DNA from 2 places in the Paenibacillus sp. ATY16 genome. Region 2 is predicted to be linked to the other one. Evidence: a T-box and tRNA genes for the amino acid it is inferred to sense, from the RefSeq annotation. Region 2 holds a T-box; the other holds one or more tRNA genes.
What was found. A T-box is a leader RNA that pairs with one kind of tRNA and senses whether it is charged. The one in region 2 lies ahead of leuS (leucine--tRNA ligase), so its partner is inferred to be a tRNA-Leu.

Region 1: it has a tRNA-Leu gene. The T-box ahead of leuS (leucine--tRNA ligase) is inferred to sense a tRNA for this amino acid. The anticodon was not compared.

What each region holds. Positions count from the first base shown of each region.
Region 1 is NZ_NMOK02000023.1:463,570-479,107, forward strand. It holds gene CFI03_RS15065 (DedA family protein) at 1-115, opposite strand, end outside; gene CFI03_RS15070 (alkaline phosphatase family protein) at 639-1,508, shown strand; gene CFI03_RS15075 (glycosyltransferase family 4 protein) at 2,008-3,105, opposite strand; gene CFI03_RS15080 (adenosylcobalamin-dependent ribonucleoside-diphosphate reductase) at 3,455-6,049, opposite strand; gene CFI03_RS15085 (DEAD/DEAH box helicase) at 6,381-8,165, shown strand; gene CFI03_RS15090 (YqhG family protein) at 8,162-9,094, shown strand; gene CFI03_RS15095 (hypothetical protein) at 9,247-10,137, shown strand; gene CFI03_RS15100 (YqzE family protein) at 10,134-10,322, opposite strand; gene CFI03_RS15105 (N-acetylmuramoyl-L-alanine amidase family protein) at 10,470-11,180, shown strand; gene CFI03_RS15110 (divergent polysaccharide deacetylase family protein) at 11,145-11,972, opposite strand; tRNA gene CFI03_RS15115 (tRNA-Leu) at 12,098-12,184, shown strand; tRNA gene CFI03_RS15120 (tRNA-Leu) at 12,307-12,393, shown strand; gene CFI03_RS15125 (hypothetical protein) at 12,519-12,731, opposite strand; gene CFI03_RS15130 (hypothetical protein) at 12,752-13,066, opposite strand; gene CFI03_RS15135 (xanthine phosphoribosyltransferase) at 13,107-13,676, opposite strand; gene CFI03_RS15140 (hypothetical protein) at 13,887-14,591, shown strand; gene CFI03_RS15145 (YkvI family membrane protein) at 14,681-15,538, shown strand, end outside.
Region 2 is NZ_NMOK02000002.1:89,874-105,411, reverse strand. It holds gene CFI03_RS01225 (DNA internalization-related competence protein ComEC/Rec2) at 1-1,328, opposite strand, end outside; gene CFI03_RS01220 (deoxycytidylate deaminase) at 1,418-1,948, opposite strand; partial or broken gene CFI03_RS01215 (homocysteine synthase) at 2,056-3,356, opposite strand; gene CFI03_RS01210 (ComEA family DNA-binding protein) at 3,511-4,032, opposite strand; gene comER (late competence protein ComER) at 4,142-4,981, shown strand; gene leuS (leucine--tRNA ligase) at 5,031-7,466, opposite strand; T-box leader at 7,540-7,757, opposite strand; gene CFI03_RS01195 (DUF350 domain-containing protein) at 7,833-8,276, opposite strand; gene CFI03_RS01190 (glutathionylspermidine synthase family protein) at 8,291-9,535, opposite strand; gene CFI03_RS01185 (aminotransferase yhxA) at 9,538-9,864, opposite strand; gene CFI03_RS01180 (RNA helicase) at 9,998-10,453, shown strand; gene arsC (arsenate reductase (thioredoxin)) at 10,467-10,898, opposite strand; gene CFI03_RS01170 (arsenic transporter) at 10,918-12,333, opposite strand; gene CFI03_RS01165 (MarR family winged helix-turn-helix transcriptional regulator) at 12,411-12,869, opposite strand; gene CFI03_RS01160 (alpha/beta fold hydrolase) at 12,932-13,663, opposite strand; gene CFI03_RS01155 (sensor histidine kinase) at 13,812-15,538, shown strand, end outside.

The DNA.
Region 1 (15,538 bases), on a different contig from region 2:
TCGGAATAGGTATACAAGCACTTTCCAGGACCATACCGATAAAGATGCCGTAGAGGCCAATCGCATCAATTAGTTGGACCGCTAAATTCGAGATCCAATCCATAATACTTTGCATATCTCTAATAACTCCTTTCCAAGCTATAAATGAAGCATCAGTTCCTTGTACTTTAAAATTCAATTCTCAACGAGCTGTGAACATCCGATTAAATTTTTATTAACTATTATGAAGTAAATAAAAAAGTCTGATCATGGGATCAGGCTTTCATCCTTTGCAGCGGTAACCTGCATAATACCTTGATTAACCAAAAAAAAATGGTAACTTGCGGCACCTTGCTTAAAAGCTGATTATGTTCTTTTTGTAACACAGCCATTCACATCCCCCTCTCAAGTGATAACGAGAATTTATCAATTTTTTTTCTGTAGGATAGCGTAAAAAAATGAAAATTATATTAACTGGATATTAATATCAAGGTAAAAAATAAAAAGAGCCGGACTTTAGTCCGACCCTTGCACATCCCATTAAGCCAATGTGAAATAAATCTTAAATAAATATTAACTCGATCATAGGGTGCATCATTTTGGAGAAATACGAGCTATGATAGTAAAACCCCGGGAAAATAAAAAAGAGAGGGCTAAAAATGAAAATTGGAATAGTTAGCGTTATATTTGTTGTACTTGTACTGTATGTAACAATGGGTCTATTTGCAAAGCAAAACCCTAAAACGGTTCATGCTTCTAAACCCACATCGCAAACCAGACTAGCACCGGATCATATCGTCATCGTAGTAGAAGAGAACCATTCCTACAAAGAGATTATAGGGAATAAAAATGCCCCTTATATTAATCAACTTGTAAAAACCGGTGCCAATTTAACTAACCATTATGCAATTGAACACCCCAGCCAGCCGAACTACATTGATCTTTTTTCCGGCTCAAATCAAGGTGTCACCGATGATAAACCATCCCATACTTTTAAGTCGGACAATTTAGCTAATGAACTTGTAAAGCACGGCTACTCATTTGGAGGTTATTCTGACGGATTGCCAAGTGTAGGATTTACCGGACCCTATGACCTGAAAACTCTGTATGCTCGAAAACATAACCCTTGGGTTGATTTCACTAACGTTCCCGCAAAAGTAAATATGCCGTTTACATCTTTTCCAAAAGACTATAGTAAGCTGCCAACTGTTTCCTTTGTTATCCCAAATCTAAACCACGACATACATGACGGGACGATTAAAGGAGCAGACGATTGGTTAAAGACGAACATGGCAGGTTATGTAGAATGGGCTATAAAACATAATAGTATCTTTATTCTAACGTGGGACGAAGACGATATGAGTGCTAAGAATAAAATTCCCACTATTATGGTTGGACAAAAAATTAAACATCAAGCCTACACGACCAAAACAAACCATTATAATATGCTGCGAACTATCGAAGACTTCTATGGATTACCGGCTCTTGGTAATAGTAAAAACGTTACACCCATAAATGTATGGAAATAAACAGAGATTCAGAAAGTCTATTCGCTATGCCAAGGAGGAAAAAACACCCAATGATGGTTGATCGCATATCATAAATAAAACACTAACAACTAAAAACGGATTCATTTCGTCTTTTTGCTGTTAGTGTTTCGTGTTTCTAATTCATATTAGGTCATATCGTAGTAGCTATTTGCTAAAAAAATGAGAAGTCATTAAATTAAGTTATATTCGCTTCCTTTAATAAGTACTGCAGCATTTGCTTCTGATATTGAATACGAGTAGATATTGGCAGTGATAATAACCGTGTCGCCTTTATCGTTACCACTAATCAAGTAATATGGGATCACCTCCGCAATACTCTCATCGTACCAGCAATAACCATAGCAATAGAGGCAGTGAGTCGTGCAGTAGATTAATAAAGGCGGATTATATTAAGTCATAAGGTGAAGGCGATTTTTTATATGATATTCAAATCGTATCCAAAAGCACTTGCAGCAATGCTGCTAAGCTTCTTTATGGTTTATGAAGTCCTCTTTTTCTTAGAATTAGATGATGCATGCTTATATACGGTCATTAGCTTATAGGCCATTTTGCTCCAACTGAACCGCTCGACCGCATCTTTTCTTGCTTGTTTGCCCAATTTCGAAGCTAGATTTTTGTCACCCGCTAGCTTCCCAATCCACTCGGCATGTGAATGAGGACTTTTGTATTGTTTAACGAGATACCCGTTCGCCCCATGTCTCACTATTTCTTTAATCCCTCCGATACTGGATGCAACGACGGGAAGTCCAGAGGCCATAGCTTCCACATTGACAAGCCCAAATGCCTCATGTCGCTGTGAAGGACACACGAAGCAATCTGCGTTCTTGTATAGCTGGTGGACCCTATTATGAGGAATCATTCCAGTAAAGCGCGCATTTATACGATATTTTCGTACTAATAATCTAAGGCTATTGATATAATTCGCTTTACCTCCCCCGACGATGATCAATCTTACTTTGGGATATTTTCTTTTCATAATTCCAATTGCTTGGATAATAACCGGTACACCTTTACGTGGAATAATTCGTCCTGCAAACAGGACCTGGAAGGTATCAGACTTCTTTTTAGAGTCATTAGGTTTGAACCGAATGGTGTCCACACCTAGATATACTGTTCTTATCTTAGAGGATTGCGTTGGAAACAAGCGGGATAAATTACTTTTTAATGAGACACTGTTCGCAATAATCAAATCGGCCTTATCCAAGCTGGTTGCCACAGCTTTAGTACGTGGAACAAAAGTGAGAGAATGAAGGAAAAGCGAAACCGGGGTTAATGGGAAGGCATGCTTCACTTTAGCCATATAGTGGGGACGATTATCCACTTGTATAATATCATAATACTTTCCTTTGATATAACGCAGGACCGATGCGATGTATTTCTGTGAACTTCCCGAAGGCACTCGAACAATAGTTAAGTTTCCATGGTTACTAACATTTGGTAAACCTGACCTTTGTCTGCTGACAATCGTAACCTTATGACTTACAGCAAGCTGCTTAGCAATTGCCAGCATACATATTTCAACCGATCCATTGCCCGGAACCGGTAATTGCTCCGGAGCAACCATAAGGATCTTCACTTAACCTCCCCCAGTTCATTTTTAGTGTTTTTGCAATATGTTCTAGCTCAATCGATTTCGAGTGAATTAGATAATACCTGCTACTTTGGAAAAATAATTATCTGAGTATGGCTTTGGCTTTTTAGTAATCGCTCAGACAAAGAAAGACAGAAATCAACTCTTCTGCCTTTTACCAAAATGGCGTTGAAATATTTTATTCGTTTGAACTTTAAACGACCTCTTTTAATGCCTATTTAAGTAAAATGAGATCAATGTCTAACACGTCCATAAATCCGATGCAGATAATCACCTGAGATACCGCTTCATATAAAAAAGCCCGAATCCGAAGGGATCCGAGCTTAATTAATTTCTAATTACACTTGCTATAGCCGCAGTTGCTGCATTGCTTGCAGCCTTCGACATTAATCAGCGAAGCCGATCCGCAGGATGGACATAAGTCGCGAGAGGTAACTTCGCCATGCTTATGCGAATCCTCTACGGCAGGTGCTGCGGCGAAAGCCAAGGCTGGTGCCTCTTTTACCGGCTCATACGCAGCCGCCTGCTCATTCGTGCTCTCGATATGAATTTCCAGCGCCTTCGCTACCGCGTCCGCGATGGATTCTACGCGGTTGGCTCCAAAGCCGATGGCACCGGTTCCGCCAATGCCTTTGAGATGCTTGATCAGGAGCTTTGCTTTGTTGCCGTGATCCCCGTAACGAAGGAACAAGGAGCATACGCGGCCAAGCGCTTCCGCCATCGCGAATACGTCGGAGCCGGCTTTGCCTACGTTCAGGAAGATCTCGCCCGGAATGCCGTTCAGATCGTTAATCGTAATATAGGCCATGCCGAACGGCGTGTTTACTTTGTACGTTGCCCCGCGAAGAATTTGCGGACGGCGCTTATATTGCTTGTCGAATTCCTGCTCCGCCTGCGGCGATACCTTCGCGTTAAGCGCCGTATTCAGCGTCTCGAGTTTATCTTCTTCTTTTACCGCTTCCGCAGCTGCAGCCGCTTCAACCGCCGCATCCGGCTTCGCGTCTTCCTTCTTCGTCGACAAAACTTGAACGTCGCGGCTGCCGTCGCGGTAGATCGTAACGCCTTTACAGCCCAGATCAAACGCCATCTCGTACAGCTCTTTCGTCTCTTCAACGGTAAAGTCGCTCGGACAGTTCGCCGTCTTCGAAATCGAGCTGTCGACCCAGCGCTGAATCGCCGCTTGCACGCGGATATGATCCTTCGCCGACAAATTCATTGCCGTTACGAAGTAATCCGGTAGCTCTTCGCCAGGGTGCGCATCCTTCCATGCCTGCGCGATCGGCACCAGCTGTTTGTCGAAGCCTAGACGGCTTTGACGGAAGTATTCGAAGGCAAAATACGGTTCGATGCCGGTCGACGTACCAACCATCGTACCGGTGCTGCCCGTCGGAGCCTGCGTAATAACGGTCACGTTACGCATGCCTTTGGCCAGAACCGCTTCGCCTACCTCCGGGAATTCGGACACCATGTTTTTCATAAAGCCGCTTTGCAGAAACTTCTCCGCGTCGAACGCTTCGAACGAGCCTTTCTCCGAAGCGATCTCAGCCGAAGCGAGGTAAGCCTCCCGTGCCATAAAACCGTATATTTTATCGAGGAACAGAAGAGATTCAGGGCTGCCGTAACGGACACCAAGCTTGATCATAAGCTCGGCAAGGCCCATCGTGCCAAGGCCTACGCGGCGCTCCTTCTTCTGATTCTTCTCATTCTCTTCGAAATGATAAGGGGTTGTATCGATAACGTTATCGAGGAAGCGAACGGACCATTGGGTTACCTTCGCCAGCTCTTCCCAATTCACGTCATGCTTGCTCTCATCGTAAAATTTGGACAGATTAATCGCGGACAGGTTACAGACGCCCCAGCCCGGCAACCCTTGCTCGCCGCAAGGATTCGTGCAAATAATCGGGTTGAAATACCAGCTGTTCGACATTTGGTTGTAGTATTCCATAAAGACGACGCCAGGCTCCGCCGACTTCCATGCCGATTCGATAATCGTATGCCATACGTCGCGCGCCCGAACCGTTTTATAATGGATAACCCTCTTGCCAAGCTTCTTCCATGCTTCCAGATCGCCGTTCCACAGCTCGTCGTAATCGGTTTCCTTGGTGTCCGGGAATACAAGCTCCCAATCCAGGTCTTCCTTCACGGCTTTCATAAACGCATTGCTTACGCATACCGACAGGTTCGCATTCGTCACTTGCCCCATCGTTTGCTTGACGGTAATGAAATCGAGCACATCCGGATGCCAGTCGTTAATCATAAGCATAAGCGCGCCTCTGCGGCTTCCGCCCTGTTCAATCAGGCCGGTTGTATAGCTGAACAAGCCCCCCCAGGATACGGCCCCGCTGGAGGATCCGTTAACGCCAGCGACAATGGCGCGTCTAGGACGCAGCGAAGACAGGTTGATCCCCACGCCGCCGCCGCGCGCCATAATTTCCGTCATCTCCGACAGAGTCGTCATAATGCCGCCGCGGCTGTCCTTTGGCGAAGGAATAACGTAGCAGTTGAACAACGTCAATTCTTCGCTCGCGCCGGCGCCGGCAGCAATGCGGCCGCCAGGAACCAGCTTCCAGTCATCGAGAATGTAACGGAATCTTTCCGTCCAGGCACGCCGCTTCTCTTCGCCTTGCTCGACGCCAGCCATCGCACCGGCCAGACGGTCCCACATCTCTTCCGGAGTCTTTTCTATAGTAAGCGTGAGTTTCTCCACGCTGGATGTCACGGTATCTCCGCTTCTAAGCTTGACGGTCACTTCGTCGCCGCTGCGTCCGATGACTTCCCCAACCTCTTTGGCCGGGAATTTCGGATCATCCTTCGTCAGGACCAGTACGACATCCCCTACTGCGGTATTCTTTGTGTCCGCGTTTTTCCAAGCATAACGGTCCAAAAATATTTTTTCGCTAAGGCCTTCCAATTTCTGAGTCATTGCCATCCGATTGGTCCTTCCTCCCATGTCCCTTATATCGTGTACACACCTCTTATCGCATGTGTCGGGCACCATATATTGTGTGTACTGATTATTATACTATACTACATATCGGTATCCACAGTTGTTTTTACCTATTTCGCCGCTTTTCTCCGCTTACATTGGCTATTCTCTTTCTATTGCTTGTCCTTTCGCTAATTTTACTGCTTATTTACTAAGATTTGATGAAAAAGGCCATACTAGTGACAACTATCTCTATTCGCAAAAGGAGCTGCCTATCGTGACCTTTACTATGAATGATCAGGCGAATGTGAATCCCGCCTCAACGGAAGCTAATATGGTCCGGCGCAAGCTTCATCCGCTTGTAGACCTGCAATGCGACCGCACCTGGTTCGACGAGCTTCAGAACCGGGTCGCCAAAAATGGTCCTTGGGACAATTGGACGCTCTATCAGCTGACGATGGAAGCCGAGCAGGCCAAGCGGGTCGACAGCTTCGAACAGCTGCAATGCTTGCGAACGCTCCCCTCCTTCGAGCCGATGCCGCATCAAGTGGACACGGCACGCAAGGTTGTTCACGAGATGGGCGGCCGCGCTATTCTCGCCGATGAAGTTGGACTTGGCAAAACGATTGAAGCCGGACTCGTCATCAAGGAATACATGGTGCGCGGACTCGTCCGAAAGGCTCTGATTCTTGTTCCGGCTTCCCTCGTCTTGCAATGGGTGAGAGAGCTGAATTCAAAGTTTGGCATCTCGGCCGTCGCTCAAAAGAAAGAGCATACGTGGCAATACGACGTTGTGGTTGCCTCTATAGATACGGCCAAGCGCGATCCGCACCGCGAGATTATTCTGGGCCAGGATTACGACATGATCATTATTGACGAAGCCCATAAGCTCAAGAACAAAAAGACGACAAACTACCAATTTGCGCTCCAGCTCCGCAAAAAATATTGTCTTCTTCTTACGGCTACTCCGATTCAGAACGATCTGGATGAGTTATATAACCTTATTACGCTGCTTAAGCCGGGCCAGTTAGGAGGTCAAAGCGAGTTCGCAGCCAACTTCGTTGTCGACAAGCGTCTGCCGAAAAACGAAGATCAGCTGCAGGATGCGCTGTCCACCGTCATGATTCGCAACCGGCGCGGAGATGGCGGCATATCGTTCACCAAGCGCGTCGTGAAAAATATCCCGCTGGAGCTTTCTTCCGAAGAAAAGGCTCTCTATGACGCGGTTACGGCATTCGTTCGGGATCGTTACAAGGAAGACGGCGTCGATATGATGAGTATGCTTCCGCTTGTTACGCTGCAACGCGAAGTATGCAGCAGCCGGGATGCGGTATTTATTACGCTTGTTAATCTGTTCAAGAAAACGGCCGAGGATTCTCCGATCCGCCCGAAAATCTGGGAGCTGGTTGAATTCATTAAACAGATCAAAGCCAATACCAAAGCCGAGAAAGTGATGGAGCTTATTCAGCAGATTAACGACAAGGTCATCATTTTCACCGAGTATCGGGCATCGCAGGAATATCTGCTTCAGTTCTTCCGCTCGCATAATATTTTGGCCGTACCTTACCGGGGCGGCATGAACCGCGGGAAAAAGGACTGGATGATGGATCTGTTCCGCGGCCGCGCCCAAGTGCTTATCGCTACCGAAGCCGGCGGCGAAGGAATCAACCTGCAGTTCTGCCACAACATGATCAACTTCGATCTCCCGTGGAATCCCATGCGCGTCGAGCAGCGGATCGGCCGCGTTCACCGGCTTGGTCAGAAGGAAGACGTCAAGATCTATAATTTGTGTACGCTCGGGACCATCGAAGAGCATATCGTGAACCTGCTGCATGAAAAAATCAATCTGTTCGAGCTTGTCATCGGGGAACTCGATCATATTCTCGAACGGTTCGAATCGGATGCCGGCTCCATCGAACAGCAGCTGGCGCGGATGCTGCTCGAATCCGAAGGAGACGCCGTTCATCTGGAGCAAAGGCTTAATCATCTGGGCTCCACGATATCCAAGCTTCGTGAAGAGAAGGAGACGGATACGCCGGATACGCCGGATACGCCGCAAGGACCAACCATCCTGGCACAAATGACCGCGCTAGGCCAGAAAGTCGAGGTGAGACCGTGAATTCGAAGCAGGTCCACAAATACGTACAACGGTTTCTTGAAGCCACACAATGCTCGATATTGGAGAAGTCGCCTGCCCACTTCACGGTTAAGCTTTCCCCTGCTGCCGACCGTGAGCTTACGAACCGTCCCTTCTACTGGAGCTTTGTTGACCGCACGGGCTCCGATCCGGAGACGATGACTTACCTGTTCGTAACGGACAAGGAGAAATACGAGGAGGAGCTTGCTGCCCCGCCGCCAACACCAGGCCCCGTAACAAACGCCGTGGATGCGGCTTTAAACCGTTCGTTCGGATTCGTAAACAACAATATGGCCGGCGGTATCCGCACGCCAAGGGAAGATCTTTATTTCGGCTCCCGCAAGCTAGAGCAACTGTTTGGCGCAGCCAAAAACTCCGGCAGCTACGTGAACCTGTTCCAGGAGCCGGAACGGAGGTCCAGCACTCCGTTCCAATCGACACCTTATACCGCATGGCTCGGAGTCAATATGCGTGTCGAATTCGCCTGCGACAGGAAACGCGAGGAAATTCACAGCTATGGCGTCTCTCTCGCAACGGGACTCGTGATCGAGAACTTCTATGACCGCCTTAAAAATATGAAGCTTACGCCGCGGCTGCCATCGAATATTCATTTGACCCGCAATGGTCTTTCCCATGCCAAGGCATTAGGCGTTATCGAGACTTCGCTTGAACGCAAGCTCAGAAATTACGACTATACCTGGGCTTCCGATGCCGCGGCAAGGCTGGAGGAAGAGCTCGATAGGATCCGGCATTATTACGATCCGATGATCAAACACGCCGAAGAGGATGCCAAGGCAGCCATCGAGGAGCAATTCAACCAACGCCAGACCGAGATCAAATGGCAGTATGAGCCGCGGGTGACGGCTTCCGCCATTAACTGCGGTATTTTCCACTTGGAAGGCATTGAATAGAGACAATCAGACGGCATTCGCAGCAATACGCCAAAAATAGAACAACCGATTGACGTACGCCCGCGACAGGTTCCAACAGCCTTCTGCGGGCTTGTCCAATATAATGAGACCATGTCAGAAACAGATGCAAAAGAAAGAAAGGATGTGCCAGGGTGAAAAAGTGGATTCGACAAACGGTTATAGCCGCATTGGTGGTGTCAACATTCCTTGTCACGGCTCAAAGCCTTCAGGCGGAATCAATGCCGTCCGTAACGGCTCAACAGGAAACGGAGCTTCAATCCGCCGTACGAGGCTGGATGGACGAGCTTGCGAAATTACCGGAGTTCAAAGCGTGGAGTCATGCCGAATTTACCGTGTCGCCTCTTGGACCCGGCACGCATAGCTGGATAGCGATTGTTAAGGATAAAGGTCAACCGGCCGGATACCTGGTTATTCAGGCGAAGGAAAATGGCGGGTTTGCGCTTGGGGAATACGGAACGGGGGAATACTTGTTTGACCAGACAACGCTGCATCAATCCCTTGCGCAGCTGGAGCTTCTCTCCTCTCTGCCTAATACGAACCAAGCTTTATATATTCATCCGTTACTGGCCGTCTGGGACGTGAACGGTTCAGCGGAAAATACGTATTTGGACGGAATGAGCGGTGAATGGCTGCCCCTGCAAAAAGCAACGTTGGAGAAGACAGCCAAGGCAGAAGAAGGGCTTGCCGCACGTTACGCCCTGCAAGGGAACACCTTGATTCAAAGAGCCGTGAAAAGCCGTTCTTTCGATCCGTACAGCGAAATGCCGTGGCTGACCGAGAAACCTATACCAGCTTCCGCCGAGGATACCAGCATCGTGCTCAAAGCGCTAAGCTCCAAGACGCCTCTCCGTTTTACGGTAGAACGCTTTAATAATGAGATGCTCTATGTATGGTCGGTAACCGGGTATCACAGCTGGGGGGATGGCAATGTCTATGCCGCTCTGGAAACGGATGAGCTCGGCAGCAGCACAAGGTACATTCCCCTCAAGCTTCTTGCCGAGCTCGGTCATTTCTATCGCTAACGTTCCGTACGGCCTTTCCACCATAGCAATACGCTTGCCCCGCCCCATCCGAACCAGCGCGACAGCCAATGCTCCCTTGCAGCCTTGGCTGTCGCTTTGGCTGCTTTTCGTTCATCCCTCGGCGTCTCGATGTAGTTCACAAATTCCACGGTCACGTATTTAATAAGATCATGTCCATTTGCCACTGCCCGATCACCTCTTCGGTTTATTTGTTACTAGAAGTTTGCCCGGATTGTCCAGATCGTAAACATGCATGAGTTTTCCTTCAATAAGCCACGCTATCGATAGCTGCTTTGCACGCAAGTCTTGGCATATTGAAGGAGGAATTCAAATTGTTTGTCATGCGGGTTACCGTTTTTGTGCTTATCGGCTTGCTTAGTCTTGCGCCCCAGCTGTCAGCTGCCGTTCCGGAAAACAAACAGCAAATTGCGCACGCTCCCGAGGACGGTTGGACGATGCCTTCGGCTATCGTGTTGATCGATGCCGGACACGGCGGGATTGACGGAGGCGCAACAGCCGGAAATACCTTGGAAAAGGATATAAATTTGGCCATCGCCCAAAAGCTGTACCTATTGCTTAATAGTCAAGGCATTCCGGCCGTGCTGAATCGCACCGGTGATTATGCGCTTAGCGAAGAGAACCGGTGGCATGTGAGCAGATCTCGTCACAAGCGCGATTTGTCGCAACGCCGCCAGTTAACCGACGAGATCGAGACAACCATGCTGGTCAGCCTTCACGTGAACTGGACCAAGGACAGATCCAAGCATGGTCCGCTTGTACTGCATCAGTCTACGGGTGAAAGCGCCCTTCTTGCTTTTTGCATACAGGACACGCTGAATAGACAACAACAAACCGCTTTTTACCCAAGAGAAGGCAAGCCTTTTTATTTGCTGCGCAAGGTCGACCAACCGGCCGTCATTGTAGAGATGGGCTTTATCAGTCATGAAGGCGACCGTACGATGCTCACCGACCCACGCGAGCAGCTTCGCGTTGCCACGGCAATCGCCTCAGGGATTCGGCAGTATAAATGGATCACCCGATAACGAAGGAACCAGATCCGACAGCTTGACGAATTGAACTTGGCCGTCTGATTGCATCCCTGGAATGGATGCCTTAAGGACGGCTGCCGTTTTTTTGCCCGGAGGCCCAACATGGCCGATAACGATGCAAGTAGCATGGGATTCCAGATGCTTCTTCGCAATCGTCATTTGTTTCGATACATGCTGCTCCGTATAGACGTCATCAAGAAATACGTTGTTTGCGAGTGCCGGTACGCCAAGCTCCTCCGTTACTTTGGGTACAACCGTTTTGAAAGTCGTACGGCTGTCGAGGAAAAATAATCCCCGTTCCTTGCAGACCGAAAGGACGATACGCATAATCCGTTCGTCAGCCGTAATTTTGGAGCCCATGTGATTGTTCATGCCTACCGCATACGGAACGTTATCAATGGCATCCTCTACCCGCTTCTTAATTTCGGCATCGCTGAGATCAGCGGTAATTGCCCCTGGACCCAGCCAATTTTTTTGCCCTTTATTAGGCTCCATCGGCATATGCACAATAACATCGTGTCCAAGGCGATGCGCTTCTTCGGCATCCTTTTTGGTGGTTGGCATAAACGGCATAATCGCTACCGTAAATTTAACGGGCAGCTGCAGCATCTCATCCGTGCCGTTCATTCCGTTGCCGAAATCATCGATTACAATCGCAAACTGTCTTGCGGACTTCGCTTGTTCTTCCTCTGCGGCCATCGCTTGTCCCGCACCGGCCGGCATGAATAACACGAGTGCAATGATCCAAATGACAGCTGCTCTTTTTCGTTTGTTCACGTCATACACCCTTTCCCTTTTATCCCCTTCATTGTTTGTCCAACGGAGGAAAAATATGCTGAATTTTGCAACTTTATTGGATGGGTTGACGAATGAAACCCGTACATGCTACCATAGGGGACGTAATAAGGCATGCGGTCGTGGCGGAATTGGCAGACGCGCTAGATTCAGGTTCTAGTGGTGTAACAGCCGTGGAGGTTCGAGTCCTCTCGACCGCACCATGCATAAAGGGTTCCAGCGCATGAGCTGGAGCCTTTTTCTTTTGTCTTAACTATTTCTAAATAAACAGCTTGACTCTTCTCTTTACTTAATGGTATGATATCTTTCGTTGGCAACAACATTTGCGGTCGTGGCGGAATTGGCAGACGCGCTAGATTCAGGTTCTAGTGGTGTAACAGCCGTGGAGGTTCGAGTCCTCTCGACCGCACCATACATAAACAGTCAAAGGTTTTGGTTAGTCTAGCGATAGACAACCAAAACCTTTTTTTGTATGCCTCGACGCAAAAAAAGCAGGAAACCCTGCGTACCAGAGTTTCCTGCTGTATGCTGTACTTGCTATTCTACAGAACCGCGTTCGCTTGAGGCAAGCTCAAAGCGGTAATTGCGGCTCAGCTTGACGACCCGTCTGTTGTGACGACGGATGACAACCGATGCGTCATCCCAAGCAACAACGATTCCAATCACGTCGTTTACTTCCATCTCGTCCCGAACGACACGGATCTTCTCGCCGCTTTGGCGAAACTGATCCAACTGCTCTTCACTAATCACCGCTAATACCTCCGTGCGGACTAACCGACATGCTCCTTGGAATCATTGGTTTCATACCATTCATCAAGCACTCTTGAAGACATGACGCGCTTTGCGATATATTCTGCCTGACGCTCCGTGAATTGACCTTTCCATTCCTCACCGAGCTCTTCGCAAAGCTTCACAATCGTAAGAAGCTCCGACCATGCAACATAACGCTTGTACCAGAAAAATTGCGGATGCTCAATCATATAAGGATACAAATCATCAAATTCCGTATGCTTGCAATCTAACGCGCGTTCGAAGTGAACTTTCGCGTCACCCAGTTTCGCAGTCAAAAATTCAGAAGTTATCATTGCCGCTGCCTCCCCTCGGTTCCTTCACCCTCATTATAACTTAGTCGAACTGAATTTGCCCGTTTTTCAAAGAAGTAACATTTACTAGCGACTCAACCCGCACACCTTGTTCGCGAAGCGTTCTTGAACCGGCCTGGAACGATTTCTCGAGAACAATCCCCATGCCCACCAGCTCTGCGCCGGATCTCTCAATGATCTTGATCAGTCCGCGGGCTGCATCGCCGTTAGCGATAATATCGTCGATGAAGAGCACTTTATCTTCAGCCGACAAAAACTGCTTCGACACCATAATATCGGTCACCATCCCTTTTGTAAAGGACGGAACACGCTCCGAATAAGCATCCGGATCCGCGATTAAAGTTTTCTTGCGACGTGCAAATACAAGCGGTACTCCTAGTACGTACGCCGTAGCATAAGCAACGGGAATACCAGAGGATTCGATCGTAACAACTTTCGTAATTTTCTCGTCAGCAAACCGTTTTGCGAATTCATGTCCCATTTCCATCGTAAGAGCAGGATCGACCTGGTGGTTAAGTATGGAATCCAGCCGCAACACATCGCTTGAAAGTACCGATGCTTGCTCTAAAATTCGTTCTTTTAAAATATCCATCGTCATTTCCCTCCACCAAAATCTCTTTTCGATAACTTACCATAGGATAGGCAAACAACGCAACCCGGCTCTTTCAAATTTTTTATCGAAGCAGGAGAGGAATCATTTTATATAGAAGAGATATATAATGCAAAGCAACTTCTTCCAGATATGGACGTAAATAAAGATAAGATTTCAGGACAAAAAGCGACCCAAAAGGAGCGCAATCGCATGAACAAGACAAAGAGAACATATTATGCAGCAAAATGGACGGCCGCAATGGCCCTTTCCCTTATAGCGACAACAGGCTGTTCGAACACGATGAACACGGACACTCCATTAAGTCTGCAGCCAGCCGACCATTCGTCGGACACTTACCCAACGGGCGACAGTCCGCAGAAAACCTACTCCCAAGGACAGGATAGCGGGAGTTACGCCAAGGAGCCTGCAGCAAGCGGCGCAAATGCGTCCGGCGGAGATACGAGCGCGGAATCCTCCGGCAAAAGCACATCGCCGTCCGGCACTGGCACGGCAAGCAAACAGCAGCAATGGGATGCTTCCCACCCTGTCATGCTCGGTCTTCGGATCGGCGATTCCAACACGAAAGTATCCGAGCGCTATGGCAAAGCAAATGACGTATACAGCCTGAAGGACGATTCGGAGACGATAGAGGTTCACGAATACAAAGGTTTTGCCGTAGGGATCAACGAAGACAAAGCGATCCAGTACATAGAGGTTTACGATAAGTCGATTGCAACCGGGCTCAGCGGCGTTCGCGTCGAGGACAAAACGGAAACCGTGCTTAAAGCGCTTGGCAAACCAACTTCCCAGAACAGCTACATCATTACTTACCAAGGAAAAGACTCGCTGCTCAAATTTGATCTGGATCCGGATCATAACAAAATCGTTTCGATCAAATTGTTAGCCGGAGCTTAACCGGACCGCTTATCCGGAAGTTACTGTCATGCCCGTCCCTCTTTGGACATACCTTCTTATATAGAAGGTTATTTTCGGGAGGACATGCCATGGTAAAGCGTACGGGTAAGGCTCTTCAAATCGCATCCACTTATATTGGCACGATTGTAGGCGCCGGTTTTGCGACTGGACAAGAGATCTTGCAGTTTTTCACCCGCTTCGGCTATTGGGGTACACTGACGATCGCTGTCGCGACGGCGCTCTTTATATGGCTAGGCGGCAAGATGATGCTGATTGCAAGCGAAATCGGGGCGAAGTCCTACGAGGATCTGAACATTGCGTTGTTTGGCGATAAGTACGGGAAATGGATCAGCCATTTCATGCTGGTTGTGCTGCTTGGCGTAACCGCCGTGATGCTTGCCGGTGCGGGCACCATCTTTTACGAGAATTGGAATGTCTCTTATCAAACGGGATTACTCGTCACCATTGCCGCATGTTACTTCCTGCTTCGCAAAGGCATGAAAGCGATTCTGACGGTTAACGCGATCGTGGTGCCGGTTATGCTCCTATTCACCGCGCTAATTATGCTGGACACGTTCCAAACGCCCGAAGCCGACAGGTTCATAACGATTGCGACGGACCACTCGGTATGGGCGGCATGGGCTTCCCCATTCCTGTATACCGCCTTTAACCTGTCGATGGCGCAAGCCGTGCTTGTCCCGCTTGGCTCGGAGGTTAAGGACCGTAAAACCATTGTACTGGGCTCATGGATTGGCGGAATCGGAATCGGCATTATGCTGCTAGCCGGACATATTGCGTTATCCGTCCATATGCCCGGCATCCAGCAGTTTGCCATCCCGATGGGAGGCATCGCCAAGCAGCTTGGCCATTTCGTGCAGTATATTTATATTTTCCTCATATTCGCCGAGATCTTTACGACGCTTATTGCCGACATTTACGGTCTGACC
Region 2 (15,538 bases):
AGGCCAAAGACGAGCGCTACCGCCCCTATCGGCATTACGATAAAACTAATAAACGGCACCAGGATCAAATTAGCCGGAATCGACAGCAAATGAAACTGATTAAAGTAATAGACCGTCAGCGGAAAAGATACCGCTTGCGCCACAACCGTCACGGCAAGCAGATCAAGCAGCGATTTTCCTTTGCGCCAATTCGGCATCGCCCGCCTAACCGGCGGCACAAACAGAATAAGCCCTCCCGTAACGGCAAAGGACAATTGGAAGCCTACATCCTGAATAAAGGAAGGATTCCAGATCAGCATCGCTACCGCAGCGGCGGCCAGCAGATGCAGGCCGTCCTTCAGCTTATCCATTCTTGCGGCTAGAAGCGCCAGCATCGTCATGAGCCCTGCCCTTACGACGGAAGGGGACGAGCCGGAGAGAAGCACGTAAAACGGAACGGCCGCAATCAAGGTAAGCAGCAGCCGCTCCCGAGTCAAACGCAGCAGCCGCAAAACGCCCCCCAGCGCGTATACAAACACGGCCACGTGAAGACCCGAAATGGCCAATATATGAGTCAGTCCCAGCCGGGAAAACTGCTGGAACTGCTCCGGGTCCAGGTCCTCGCGTATGCCGAGGACCAGCCCCTTCATGTACCCGGACTGGTCGGCCGGGTACAATCGGTCCATCCGCGCGCCAAGCCAGTCGCGCGCGGCATCCACGCGGCCGAGCACGGAGGCCGCGGTCCAGCCCGGGCCCGGCGCCGCCTGGACGGCGCCGATGCCCTTGACCTTGAGCAGCCAGTGGACATGCTGGCTGCTCTCCAGATAGCGGCGGTAATCAAAACCGCCGCTATTGGAAACGCCGGCCGGCCGCGAAAGCTCGCCGGCGAGGCGCACGCTGCCGCCTCGGTGCCACGCGGCGGCGAGCTCTTGGTGCGGCTGCTCGGCAAGCCGCACCTGAACAAGCAGGCGCTCGCGGACCTTGCGCGGCGCCGCTTCGCCACCCACGCGGACGGCATCGGCCGTCACGCGGAACATCGCGCGGTCTCCGTCGACCTCTACCGCGGACACAATCGTGCCGGTCACTTCCGCTTCATACGAAGCGCCCGGCAGATCCAGCGCGCTCCCGTTGCGGGCATCGGCCCACAGCCGCTCGCCGGCTGCAAGCATGCAGCCGATTAAGCAGACAACGGCAAGCCGCCTTGTCGATTGTCCAACTAGCACAAGTGCAAGCAACAAAGCCGCCGCTGAGCTTATGGCCAGAGCCGCTCCCCCTATGCTCAGATGAGCGGCCATGCTGCTTCCCGCTATCCAGAACACGGCAAACCATACTAAAGGCCGTCTATTCACGGCAATCCCTCCTCCGTGCAGAAAAAAAAGAACCTCCGGACGCATCAAAGCAGATGCATACGGAGGTTCTTCCCCATTCGCTTATTTAGTTAGGATGTAACCTTCATGCTCGCCTGCGGCGGCGGCTCGTAATCCGTCAGCGAACGGAATACAATCCCCTTCTGGCTCATAAGCAGGCTTACCTTGTCACTATCCTTCGGATAACCGCGATGGAACACAATTTCCTTCACGCCGCTGTTTGCCAGCATGTTGGCGCAAGTCCAGCAAGGCTGATCGGTTACGTATACCGTTGATCCTTCACGGTCGGCGCGGTCCGTAAAGAGAAGCAAGTTCTGCTCCGCGTGTATCGTACGGATGCAGCGCTGTTTTTTGACCATTTGCTCCTTACCGTCGTCGCCGATTCGCGTCTCCCATTCTTCCGCAATCATGCAGCCTGCTTCCGAGCAGTCCTGCACGCCCATCGGAGCGCCGTTATAGGCGGTTCCCAGCAGCTTCTTGCCCTGCACGAGCACCGATCCGACATGACGTCGGGGACAACGCGAGCGTGTCGACACCATATAGGCGATATCCATAAAATACGTATCCCAGTCTTTGCGTGAAGCATCCTGCGCTTCTGACATGTCTTCCACTCCTTTTCCTTTTGCCCGGACAGCTTCCGTCAGATTCCTCAAGGAAGGAACCCGACGGATCTGCCTCTATCTAGATGTATATAGATGATATCGTTGTATTAGTTCGATTGACTTGCGCGCAAGGCTTGATCCAGGTCAGCCAAAATATCCTTAATGCCTTCCGTGCCGATCGACAGGCGGATCAACCCGGCCGTTACGCCTGCCGCTTCCTGCTCCGCAGCCGACAGCTGCTGGTGGGTTGTGCTTGCGGGATGGATGATAAGCGACTTCGAATCGCCAACGTTCGCCAAATGCGAGACAGCTTCACGGAATTGATCACCTTCTTGCCGGCATCGACGCCGCCTTTAATGCCAAAGGTCAAGATGGCGCCTTGGCCGTCCGGCAAATATTTCTTGGCCAGCTCATAAGAAGGATGGCTCTCGAGACCCGGATAGCTTACCCATTCCACCGATTCGTGCGACTCCAGGAACTGGGCAACCTTCAAGGCGTTTGCGCTATGGCGTTCCATGCGCAGATGCAGGGTTTCGAGACCTTGCAGCAGCAGGAACGAGTTAAACGGCGACAGGGCAGCGCCCATGTCACGCAATAATTGTACTCTAGCTTTAATGATATAAGCAATCGGACCAACCGCATCCGTGTACACAACGCCGTGATAGCTAGGATCCGGAGTGGTCAGGCCAGGGAATTTGCCGCTTTCTTTCCAGTCGAAACGGCCGCCGTCCACGATAACGCCGCCGATCGATGTACCGTGACCGCCAATGAATTTGGTTGCGGAATGAACCACGATATCCGCGCCGTGCTCAATCGGACGGAGCAAGTAAGGGCTTGGGAACGTATTGTCCACGATAAGCGGAATGCCGTTCTCGTGAGCAATAGCCGCTACGGCCTCGATATCAAGGATATCACCCTTCGGATTGCCTACCGTTTCCGCATACAAAGCCTTTGTGCGTTCCGTTATGGCCGCGCGGAAATTTTCGGGATTCGACGGGTCTACGAACTTGACTTGAATGCCCAGCTTCGGAAGGGTTGTCGAGAAGAGATTGTATGTACCGCCGTAAAGGCTGGTTGCGGATACAATCTCGTCTCCCGCTCCCGCGATATTCAAAATCGAATACGTAATCGCAGCTTGTCCGGACGCTACGGCGAGTGCGGCAGGCGCTCCTTCCAGCTCGGCGATACGCTTCTCGAATACATCCGTTGTCGGGTTCATCAAGCGGGTATAGATATTGCCGAATTCCTGAAGCGAGAACAGGTTCGCGGCATGATCCGTGTCACGGAAGCCGTAAGAGGTCGTCTGGTAAATCGGAACCGCGCGGGCAAAAGTAGTCGGGTCAATCTCCTGTCCGCCATGGACAGCCAATGTGTCGAGCGAACGTTTGTTTTGTTCTTGATTCGTCATGTGCAACAACTCCTTGGTATATGGGATGGACATGCTTCAACCATTTCAAAGCAAACGGCTCGGTTTGGTTGTCCAATGGAATCGAACTTAATGCCCGAATATGGTTATATAGGCCTGGGAAAACCTCCCTGCACCTTGTCCCATTCTCTCATAATCATGGCGATGCGACAATGCTATCTTTTATTCCGGCAAGCAGCTTGCTGCCTATTCCCTTCACTCTAAGAAGATCATCCGCGGATGAAAAAAGTCCATTCTGTTCCCGGTCGGCGATAATGGCCTGCGCTTTTGCCGGGCCAATCCCTTTCAGCGTATCCAACTGCTCGGCCGTTGCCCGGTTAATATCAAGCTTGCCTGACGGGACTTCTTCTTTCCCTGCAGTCTCTCCGGCATTAGCCTCCGCATGAATGCTCCCCGTTTGGACGTTCGGCAACTGCGCTCCGCTCTCCTTCGTTTTTTCCGGCAGATCCGCCTTCTCCGCTGCCGCTTCCGGTTCTTCATTCATTTGCAGGGCAGCGCCAACCTCCCGGTTTAGCTTCACCCACTCATCCGGCGCTTTCTCCTTTGGCTGCGCGAAGGCCGCAGCAAGCAATACAACCGCAACCGCGACAAGAAATAGAGGGATTATAAATCCGTTTTTATTCGAATTCGTTTGACGTCCTTGCGGGAAACGAGCCACTGCGAACACTCCTTCTACCCAAAAAAAAGGGATTTTTAGCATTTCCATGTCATATTAGGCAAGTCTTGAGGAATAGGTTAAAAGAGCAAATCTGTTAGGAGGGCTGAGCATGAATGTCGGATTCATTGGGACGGGCGCGATGGGAAGCCTGCTTATCGAAGCCTTCGTCGCATCTGGAGCACTCGACCCGTGTCAGATCGTAATCAGCAACCGCACCTACGCAAAAGCCCAGGCGCTTGCTGAACGATATCCCGGAATGAGAGCCGAGCGTTCGAATGCAAGCACCGCAAGCGTTAGCGACATTTTGTTTTTATGCGTCAAACCGCTTGAATATAAGAAAGTGATTGATGATCTTCTGCCGGTCCTGCGGCCGGAGCAGCTTCTTATATCCATAACAAGCCCGGTTCTGATCGGTCATCTGGAAGAGCTTTTGCCGTGCAAAATCGCAAAGGTCATTCCAAGCGTCACCAACCTCGTCTGGAGCGGAGCTACCCTATGCATGTATGGCTCCCGCATTAGTGAAGAGGACCAGACCCTTATCGAAGATATGCTTGCTTTCATCAGCGAGCCCCTTGCTATCGAAGAGCCTTACACCCGGATCGTATCCGACCTCTCCAGCTGCGGACCTGCCTTTTTCGCTTATCTGGTCGAGCAGTTCGTAGATGCCGCCGTATGCGAAACGGGAATCAGCCGCGAGGACGCGGTCAGCGTTGCAAGCAACATGCTGCTCGGCACGGGACTTCTGCTGACGGAAGGCGGACTATCTCCGGAAGATATCCAGAAGAGAGTAGCCGTTCCCGGAGGAATTACGGCCCAGGCCCTGCAGCTGCTGAATCGTGAGCTTGACGGCACCTTCAACCGGCTGATCCGGACGACGCATAAAAAATTCGACGAAGACGTCGCCAAAATAAATACGGCTTTCTACGGCGAAGAGGTGAACGGACAGTAGCACATTTTGCGCTGCTGGGCCGCTCACCTCTTCTTTTTTTGCCTGCTATTTAGTTCGCTACGATGTTAACGAGCTTGCCCTTAACAACGACCACTTTGCGGATCGTTTTGCCTTCTATCAGTTCTTTCACTTTATCCATGTCTTTGGCAAGGCTTTCCATCTCTGCTTCCGCCGTATCGGCTGCAATGGAAACGCGCTCGATAATTTTACCGTTCACTTGCAAGACGATTTCAACTTCATCATCCACTGTCAATGCTTCTTCGTACGAAGGCCATTGCTCGTAAGTGATGGAGCCCGTTCCGCCCAGCTTCTCCCACAGCTCTTCAGCGATGTGCGGAGCTAACGGGGACAGCATTTGCAGGAAGTTCTTCATGGCTTCAACCGGCAATACATCCGTTTTGTAGGCTTCGTTAACGAAAATCATCAACTGGCTGATCGCGGTGTTAAAGCGCAGGTTCTCGAAATCATCGGTCACCTTTTTGATGGAACGGTGCCATGTTTGCTTGAACGCTTTTGTTGTTTCGCCGTCGTTTGCGATTTTCGCGTTTACGCTGCCGTCTTCGCTAACGAACAAACGCCATACGCGGCTCAAGAAGCGGTATGTGCCTTCTACGCCGTTGGTATTCCAAGGCTTCGTCGCTTCCAGAGGTCCCATGAACATTTCGTACATGCGGAGCGTATCCGCACCGAATTCGTTCACGATATCATCCGGGTTAATAACGTTGCCGCGCGATTTGGACATTTTCTCGTTGTTCGTGCCGAGAATCATGCCTTGGTTCACCAGCTTGTGGAATGGTTCTTTCGTGTTTACAACGCCAAGATCGTACAGCACTTTGTGCCAGAAGCGCGCGTAGAGCAAGTGAAGCACCGCATGCTCCGCGCCGCCGATGTACAGGTCAACCGGCAGCCATTCCCGTTGCTTCTCCGGCGAGCAGATTTCGTTCTCGTTCTTCGGATCGATAAAGCGCAGGTAATACCAGCAGCTTCCCGCCCATTGCGGCATGGTGTTTGTCTCGCGGCGAGCCTTCATGCCCGTCTCCGGGTCAATCGTGTTTACCCATTCCGTAACGTTCGCAAGCGGCGATTCACCGGTGCCGGATGGCTTGATCGCATCCACGTCCGGCAATACAAGCGGCAGCTGATCTACGGGAACCGGCTTCATGGTGCCGTCTTCCAGGTGCAGAATCGGAATCGGCTCACCCCAGTAGCGCTGGCGGCTGAACAGCCAGTCGCGCAGACGGTAAGTGACTTTGCCGTGGCCTTTGCCCGAGCTTTCCAAATGCTCCATCATCGTTTTGATCGCATCTTCGTTGTTCAGACCGTTCAGGAAATCGGAATTGACGTGAGGACCGTCGCCTGCATAAGCCTCTTTCGTTACATCGCCGCCTTGAACAACCTCAAGGATTGGCAGATCGAACTGCTTCGCAAACTCCCAGTCGCGGGTATCATGGCCAGGTACCGCCATAATGGCGCCCGTTCCGTAACCCGCAAGCACGTAGTCGGCAATCCAGATTGGCGTCTTTGCGCCATTAACCGGGTTGATCGCGTAAGCGCCCGTAAATACGCCTGTTTTGTCCTTCGCAAGGTCGGTACGCTCCAGATCGCTCTTGCGAGCCGCCGCTTCTTTGTACGCCTCAACCGCTTCGGCTTGGTCAGCCGTCGTGATTGTCGCAACCAGCTCATGCTCGGGTGCCAGTACGCAGTAAGTTGCGCCAAACAGCGTATCCGGACGCGTTGTAAATACGACAAGCGAGGCATCATGACCGTCAATGGCGAAAGTTACTTCCGCGCCAGTCGATTTGCCGATCCAGTTGCGCTGCATGTCTTTGATGCTTTCCGACCAGTCGAGCTCTTCCAAGTCCTCGAGCAAGCGCTCGGCGTATTCCGTAATTTTCAGCATCCATTGGCGCATTGGCTTGCGGATAACCGGGTGGCCGCCGCGTTCGCTCAAGCCGTCGATCACTTCTTCGTTCGCCAGTACGGTACCCAGCGCAGGACACCAGTTAACCGGTACTTCGGCAACATAAGCGAGTCCTTTATTATACAGTTGGATAAAGATCCATTGCGTCCATTTATAGTAATCCGGATCCGTTGTGCTGAATTCGCGGTCCCAGTCGTACGAGAAGCCAAGCGATTTGATCTGGCGGCGGAAGTTGTTGATGTTCTCCACCGTGATCTCGCGCGGATGGCGTCCCGTTTGCAGAGCGTATTGCTCCGCCGGCAGACCAAACGCGTCCCAGCCCATCGGATGAAGAACGTTATAGCCGCGCATCCGTTTGTAACGGGATACGATATCCGTAGCCGTGTAACCTTCCGGGTGACCTACGTGCAGGCCCGCGCCGGACGGATAAGGGAACATATCAAGGGCGTAGAATTTTTTCTTGCCCGGATCTTCCGTTGTTGCAAATGTCTTGTTCTCATCCCAATATTTCTGCCATTTCGGCTCTACCGCCAGCGGGTTGTAGCCTTGAAATTCCTGACTCATCATCATTTCCTCCTAAAAAGTGTGCGCGAGCGCATCACAAACATAAAAAAACTCCCGCCCCTAGCGTATTATCGCTAGGGACGAGAGATTATTCCCGTGGTACCACCCTAGTTAACGTCCGGCATGCTTTGCCTTTCGTTCACTCATTGCCTTTAACGCAGGCTATTCGTTGCGTAATAATAACGCAAAGCTCCAAGGCGAGATTCATATCGCTGCAGGTCCGGCTTGCACCATCCGCCGGCTCTCTTAGCCTTGCTCCGCGACATTACTGCTCCTCTTCAACGCCATTAAGTATAGAAAAACATGGTTAGACCCGATTATACCGCCAGTGACGCCACATGTCAAGATATGCGGGTGTTTGCCGGGCTACCCGAGCAAATCCGGATTATAAGTAAGGCATCCGGCGATAATCATACCTACGCTGCACGAAATAAGCAGAATAAGAATGCCTACCGCGATGTTGTTCTGCTCAATGGCTTTAAAGATGGTCACGTTCACCTTAAGCCCCTTGCCGAATAAATAAGTAATCAGCTCCGTCAAGTAGTAGAGGATAACGAGCGCAATGATCCCGATCACGCCCCACAGCAGCATGTCGGAGAGCGATACCGAGTTTTCCGCAGCCGCGCGGATTACGATGGCGAGACCTGCCAGCCTGCCGCCAAGCGACAAGGCTGCCGAAGCATTTCCTTTAAAGATAAGGGCAAACTCCTTATTCTTCGTTGTCAGTTCAAACAAGAGCAGCCCTGCTATCATAATGGCGAAACCCGTCAATGAATAAAGCAAAAAATCCACATATAAATTAGTGTCCATTCCAATTTAGCTCCTTACTCTGATTTAGTAATGCCAACCGGCAAAAAATAAGATAAATTATCCGTAATCGGGCTGCCGATGCGAATGCCTATGGCGCCCGCATTTCCTCCGATTAAAAAGCTGCCGTACATGTACGAGCCTTCACGTTCTCCCTTTACCGTCCGGAAATTGGCGGTTGGCAGCTCGACGTATTCCTGATAGACCGGAAGGTAATGAGCGTAGGAGTTATGACTATCCTCCGCCGCTACCGTCCCGTCGCCTTCGAAAATTTTGACCGTATCCCCTTCGCGTCCAAACGCAGGCTTCATCACGTATTTCGTCCGGCCTTCAAGAAAGCGGTCCGGCTCCAGATAGGTGGGGAGAAAATGCTCTCCGATCCATCGGTGCTCTTCTTCGGTAAAAAAAGGACTCCCTTCTTCGTGCAGTCCCCAAATAATGGCCTGCACGGCCTTCGATTGGAGAAGGAAGGCGGACGGCGGATTAACGACTGCGACCTTCTTCTGCCCGATGAGCTCCAGCAGCCATAATCCGATCGGATTCCCTTCCTCATCTTCATCCTCAATAAGATTCTCTACCGGGAAGGTTTGGCGGTACAGCACGTGAATGGGATTTCCCTCTCCGTCAAACAACCCGACATGCCGGATAATTTGAAGCTGATCAAGCGGAACAAAGCTCGACGGGAAAGGCAGAAAGCTCTGCAAGTAAAGAGCCGTATTGGCGTCTTCTACGTTATCTCCATGGGCCGTGAACACGATGCGAGGCTCATTCGGATCTTCGCCGAGATATTCCAGACTCTCGATAACCGCTTTCTCAACCGCAAGCGCAAGCTGCTTCTCAAAGCCCTTATTCGGATTATGGTGATCAAAGACCTCGCAGACCAGTCCGTTTACATAATGGAGCTCTTTGATGAAGGTCGGGGTATCCGAATTGATCTCCATGCATTTGTACGTCTCCCCCGTCCCAACCAGATCCAGCCTGGCGATAACGCTCTCGACAGATAAGCTTCTGATTCTTATGTACGCCAATGTTTCGCGCGGGAAACCAAGCATCATCAAAGTATCGTCGTCCACGGTCCGAAGCAATTGCGCGGTCTTATAGAAAATATGGCCAATGCGGTTCGTCGATTCGCGAATTTTATGAACCTCTTCTTTCGTCATGCCGTATAGGTCGTAAAGGGAATACTCTTCGCCGTACAAATCTGCCCAATAATCTTTAATTCCGGAATAAAAGGCGTTTCTCGCCTTGGCGAATTGGTCCACGTTCAGCCTCCGCCAATGGAGCTGCCTTTGCCAAAGCCGGAGCTCGTTTTGCTTGTAATGCTGGATTTATAAGCAGAATAAGAGCTGCTTTTTTGCAGAGCCGATCGGGAGGAATAATAGCTGTTGCCATAGTAATAATTCCGGTAGTAAGAGGAGCTGGAATCGTCGCAGCGGTATACGCCGTTTTTGCTGTCCCACTCCCAGTCCCTGCATTGGCTGTCCGTTGGCGGAACCGTTCGCGGGTAAGTCGTTGTTTGACCGCAGCCCGCAAGGGCGGTAGCCATGGCAACGGCAGAGACGCCAAGCATTGCTTTTTGAGTTAAATTCATAAACTGGTATCCTCCAAGCTTCATAGTTCCTATAAAGTTATATCATATTTTAATAGGGATGCAGCAAGAAAAGTTAAAGTTTCCATAAAATGATGGTATGATAGTGAAATCATTTTGATTCGGAGTGAGAGAGATGAATAAATTAATTTATTTTGTCGACAAAGGCTTTAATGAATACGAGCCGTTAATGGAGTATCCTGCCGCTTCCGTTGGAATCGATGAGATGTATGCCCGTCAATTATGCACCTACCTGATTGCAAACGGAGTTCAATACGAATTAACCTCAAACGAGATGCAGGAAAACGAAGAAATGCTGATCGTCAAGCGCATCGGGCCAAACGAGAATTACGGAGACGAATCCAACTACCGGGGACGCGGCATTTATATCGAATTCAGGAAGCCTAACGAGCGGGGACGCAAGCTGACCGAGATCGACAGCGCCAACCATTATGAGGTTATCCGTTACTTGCTGAAGGATATCGTAGACGTTCCGGGTTACGGTCCCATGTTTACGACATCAACCGAAATTGACGAAGACCGGGGCTGTTACGTGATTTACGTCCGCGGCATGAATGAGCCTGAGGATTAATAAAAAAGCTGCCTTAACGGCAGCTTTTTTCATCTACAAATTGTTTAATTCGGTCATGAATGGCATCCCTCACGGCACGGAATTGGACCATGATTTCTTCCTCGGTGCCGGTAGCCTTCGCCGGATCGTCAAATCCCCAGTGCCACTTAACGACATTTTCATTGGCAATGACCGGGCAATGCTCGTCCGCATGCCCGCATAAGGTAATGACGTATTTAGCCCGGTTTAATAATTCGACATCAATCACATCGGAGGTATTGCCCGAAATATCCACTCCTGCTTCTTTCATCGCTTGCACGGCTTTCGGATTTAGTCCGTGCGCTTCCAAGCCGGCGCTGTACACCTCGAATTCGTCTCCGCCCAGCAGCTTCATGAATCCGTCCGCCATCTGGCTTCTGCACGAATTGCCCGTACATAGGAAATATATGATAGGTTTTGCTGTCATCCGTATCCTCCTGTCATGGCTATGCCACTTGTTTTTCCGCTTCTTGTTTTTTGCCGGATTTCAACCTGAAGAAAAAGGCGAGGGCAACACCGGCTGCTGCCAATAGGAATCCCGCAATCGCAAAGCCAACATACACATTAAACGAATGAATAAACTCAAGCCAGATATATAACCCGACCAGCGTGATAAACAAGGTCGGCACGGTTAATACGAAGCCTGCTTTCATATATGAGCCCCATGAAATCTTCACGTCCTTCTTCGCGAGAACATGAAGCCATAACAAGGTGGCCAGCGAACCGATTGGCGTCATCTTTGGACCCAGATTGCATCCAATCACATTGGCGTAAACCAACGCTTCCCGGATCGCACCTGCCGTTGCTGTCCCCTTGATCGCTAAGGCATCAATCATTACCGTTGGCATGTTGTTCATTACGGAGGATAAGATCGCCGACAGGAAGCCCATACCCATCGTTGCGGCAAAAAGTCCATGGTCGGCAATGACTTGAATGATGTTTCCAAGCGCATCCGTAAGTCCCGCGTTTCGCAGCCCGTAGACCACGACATACATGCCAATCGAAAACACAACAACAGTCCATGGAGCTTCCTTCAACACCTTCTTGGTCTGAATCGCCGGGCTCCGGCGGGCGAACAGCAAGAAGACCAAAGACACGGCCCCCGTAATGATCGATACCGGCACATGAATAAATTCGCTGGCCAGATAGGCAACAAACAGAATCGCCAACAAAATCCAGGACAAGCGGAACAGCTTGTGATCTTTAATCGCTTCTCTTGGTTCCTTCACCTCGCGGACATCGTAATCCGCGGGAATGCTTTTCCGGTAAAAAAGATACAGCACAAGAAGGCTTGCGCCAAGCGAGAAGAGGTTCGGGATGATCATCCGGCTGGCATATTCCACAAAACCCGCTCCGAAATAATCGGCCGAAACGATATTTACCAGATTGCTTATAATGAGGGGCAATGACGTCGTGTCCGATATAAAACCGCCCGCCATAATAAACGGCAGGATCATTTTACTGTCGAACTTAAGCGCCCTGACCATGGCGAGCACAATTGGCGTAAGGATAAGCGCTGCTCCGTCATTAGCGAAAAAGGCCGATACCGCTGCGCCAAGCACAATGACGTATACAAACATTCTTCTGCCGTTTCCTTTAGCTAGACGGGCCATATGAAGGGCTGCCCACTCAAAGAAACCAATTGCGTCAAGGATCAACGAGTTCAGGATAATGGCGATAAAAGCAATCGTTGCATTCCATACAATGCCGGTTACGGTTCCTACATCGGCAAAGCTGACAACGCCAAAAAGCAACGCCAGTACAGCACCGCCTGCGGCTGACCAGCCAATACCAAGCCCTTTCGGCTGCCAAATAACAAACGTTAACGTAATCAAAAAAAGAATAATTGCTATAAATGCCACTTGTCGTTCCCCGCTTTAATTCATATCGATTCGGTTAATAATTGCAATTTGCAACTATTATCCAAAAATAAACTCCTCTATAGAGGAGGTAAACAGCAATGAGAACTTTGTCCCATCGCCTCATTTAATAGTTGAAGACTTTCGAGCACCTGCCTTTTTTTATCTGCGGGCACATACTGAAAAATGCTTAAGATATAATCTTCCATTGCTTCGGCAACGGCCTTCTGCTGCTCATGTCCCTTTGCCGTCAGGGTCAAGGTTACGTATCGACGGTCCTTCTGATCCGGTTCGCGACTGAGCAGCTCAAGCTCAACCAATTGCTGGACCTGCCTGCTTAACGTGCTTGCTTCCACGCAGAGCACATCCGCCAGCTCATTCAACGATAGATTCGGACGCTTGTGCAGCTCATACAGAATATGGCTTTGAATAACGGAAATCCCGAATCCCTGGGCTCCGTCCTTCTGCTGCAGGCCGAATCTTCTAACGACGCCTTGCAGTATTTCGCGCACATCCACATACTGCGGCAATTGTTCCATTCCTACATCACCCGCAATAGTTATAACACACAATAGTTGCGACCTTCAATTACTTTTTTTTCTTATTCCGTACCTCCGTCCTGCTCATTAACAAATCGGATAATATCCGCGTAAAACAATGCTTTGTCTTCACCCTTCAGCGCATGGTCAGACCGGGCGTACTCTTTCACGCTGACCGCTTCACTCATTCGTTTGTACCTGGCCAGATCCTCTTCCGTAACCAAAGAGCCCTCCCGTTGTCCCCTTGCCACCATAAGCGGCAGCTGCAATGGCTGGTCCAGCGGAATTTGAACCGACTCCCGTTGTATTCCCCATACTGCGTCCGTCCGTATGTTGGATGTCCGGTTAAATGGAATCAAATAATGATGGATATAGTCCTCCGCCCAGCCGTCAGGCATCGCCCGATGTTCGGGCGGATAATCCCCAACGATAAAGGAGCGCACATCGCTTGGATAGGCATGGGCGTATTGCAGCGCATAGGATACCCCTCTTGAATAAGCAAACAGATGAAAGCTCTTCACCCCGGCATCCCTCACGACGGATTCCAGATCAGTCAGATGATCCTTCAGATCGTAACCAGCCTCTGGGGTATCGCTTTTCCCTCTTCCGCGGAATGATAACAGAATGCATCGCCTTGGCGCCGCCGCTTCCATAAAATCCAAATATTCTTCCGCCGTTTCCGATAATCCCGGGCAGACTACAATCGGAACCAACCTTTCATCCGCTTCGTCTCTTGAATCGTAATAATGAATGCTGACCTCGCCATTACGCGCGTAATACTCGCTTACCGCCATGCGTTACACCACCCCTGCCCCAATTTAAATGGCTTTATTATAGCACTCAAGTATGAAGGTGATATATACTTTGTTGCATCATATTGATTTTTGTCGAATTAGCAAGTATGGTAAAAGATGACAGAAATATCAACTGTAGGTGACGGTAATGAGATCAACCATTCTTCTGATTACAGGCATAATTGTACTGGTTATATGCTCGGTCTACCAGATTCAACATGTCTCTTCCATAGAGAAACCCCAGCAAAACTATTCCGTCATCAAGGAATGGGACTACCAGTGGCTGTACAAGCCTAAGGAGTCCTATCAACCGGCATGGATCGCAGAGGGAGACCCGACAAAATGGCAGCATGCCGACACCGAGCAGCCTATGCAGAAGCGGGCAGCCGGTGCCGATGCCCTGATCCTGCGCATCACGCTTCCGACCCTGGATTGGAATACGCCGGGAATATGGATAAAACGTGCTTACGGGACTGCTGTCAGCGTAGCTCTTGAACATCGGGAAGGCCTGCTCTATAACATGGAAAGATCGTATCCTTACGATGTGAACTATACGCTCCTCCCTCTGTCCGATGCGACAAAAGGCAATCACTTGCTGATCCTGCTCCGTTTATCCGATGAGAGACAATCGCTGGTGCCTGAAATGGTCATCGGCGATTACAATCAGATGCTGCCCGAATATGAGCGTTACGGATTGATTGAATTGGTTTATGGCGGTTCGTTTATGTTCATTGCCTTAATCATGATGACTTGCCTGTTTTTTCTTAAACGCGAGCAAATTGTGCTGTGGATGTCTTTATGCCTGATCATCTTATGCCTGGGTGAAATTATACTAGCCTACTCTCCCGCTCTGTACCACCATTATTATGCTTACGGAAGACCGTTTCTGGATTTGTTTGATTTAGCCCTTTTCCTGCTTACTCCTGCTCTCGCAGTCTTTTTCGAACAGACTCTTGGACCTGGCATTCACGGCATTATAAAAAAATTCAGAATCGTTCTTATTCCGGTTACGGTCTTGGTTATTGTGTTATGGGCGCTTGGCAAAACCATTGTTCCAGGCATAAGCCTTAGCTTGCTTCAAGTTGTACCGCTTACCTTTATCGCCGCTATTCAATTCCTCATTCTGACTGTTCACGCGATTGGTTACGCTTGGAAGGGGAACCGGGACGCGATTATGATTTCCGTCGGATACTCCGTCTTCTGCAGCGTGTTTATCTCGGAGATTATGATCTATTTCAGGGATGAGACCTATCATCTGATCTATTGGAAGTGGGGGCTGCTCGCCTTCCTGTTGTCGCTCATTGCCGTGATGGGCAGGCAATTCTCGCGCAACCACGACCAGCTCGTTAAATATTCCAAGGAGCTCGAAATGTTCAACCGGGAAATTCAGCGCGCGGAGAAAATGGAGCTGATCAGCCATCTGGCCGCTTCTATCGCGCATGAGGTACGCAATCCGCTGCAAGTGACGCGCGGATTCATTCAATTGGTGGGAGAAAAGGCCGTAAACAAGGAGAAGCAGTTCCTGCAGCTGGCCGTACAAGAGCTCGATCGCGCGTCCAGCATCATTACCGAGTTCCTCACGTTCGCCAAGCCTCATCTGGAAGATATAAAGACCTTGAATATTTCGGAAGAATTGAATCAGATTCAGGATATCATCTCACCGCTTGCCGCAATGCAAAGCACAAGGCTTGAAGTCATCGCGGAACCGGACCTTTATGTGCTCGGCAGCGCCGAGAAGTTTAAACAGGCAATCATAAATATGATCAAAAACAGCCTGGAGGCCATATCCAGCTTTGACGGAGCCGTATCCATTCTGGCCAACAGGGAAGATAATGAGGTTCTCATCCGTGTAATCGATAATGGCGAAGGGATTGA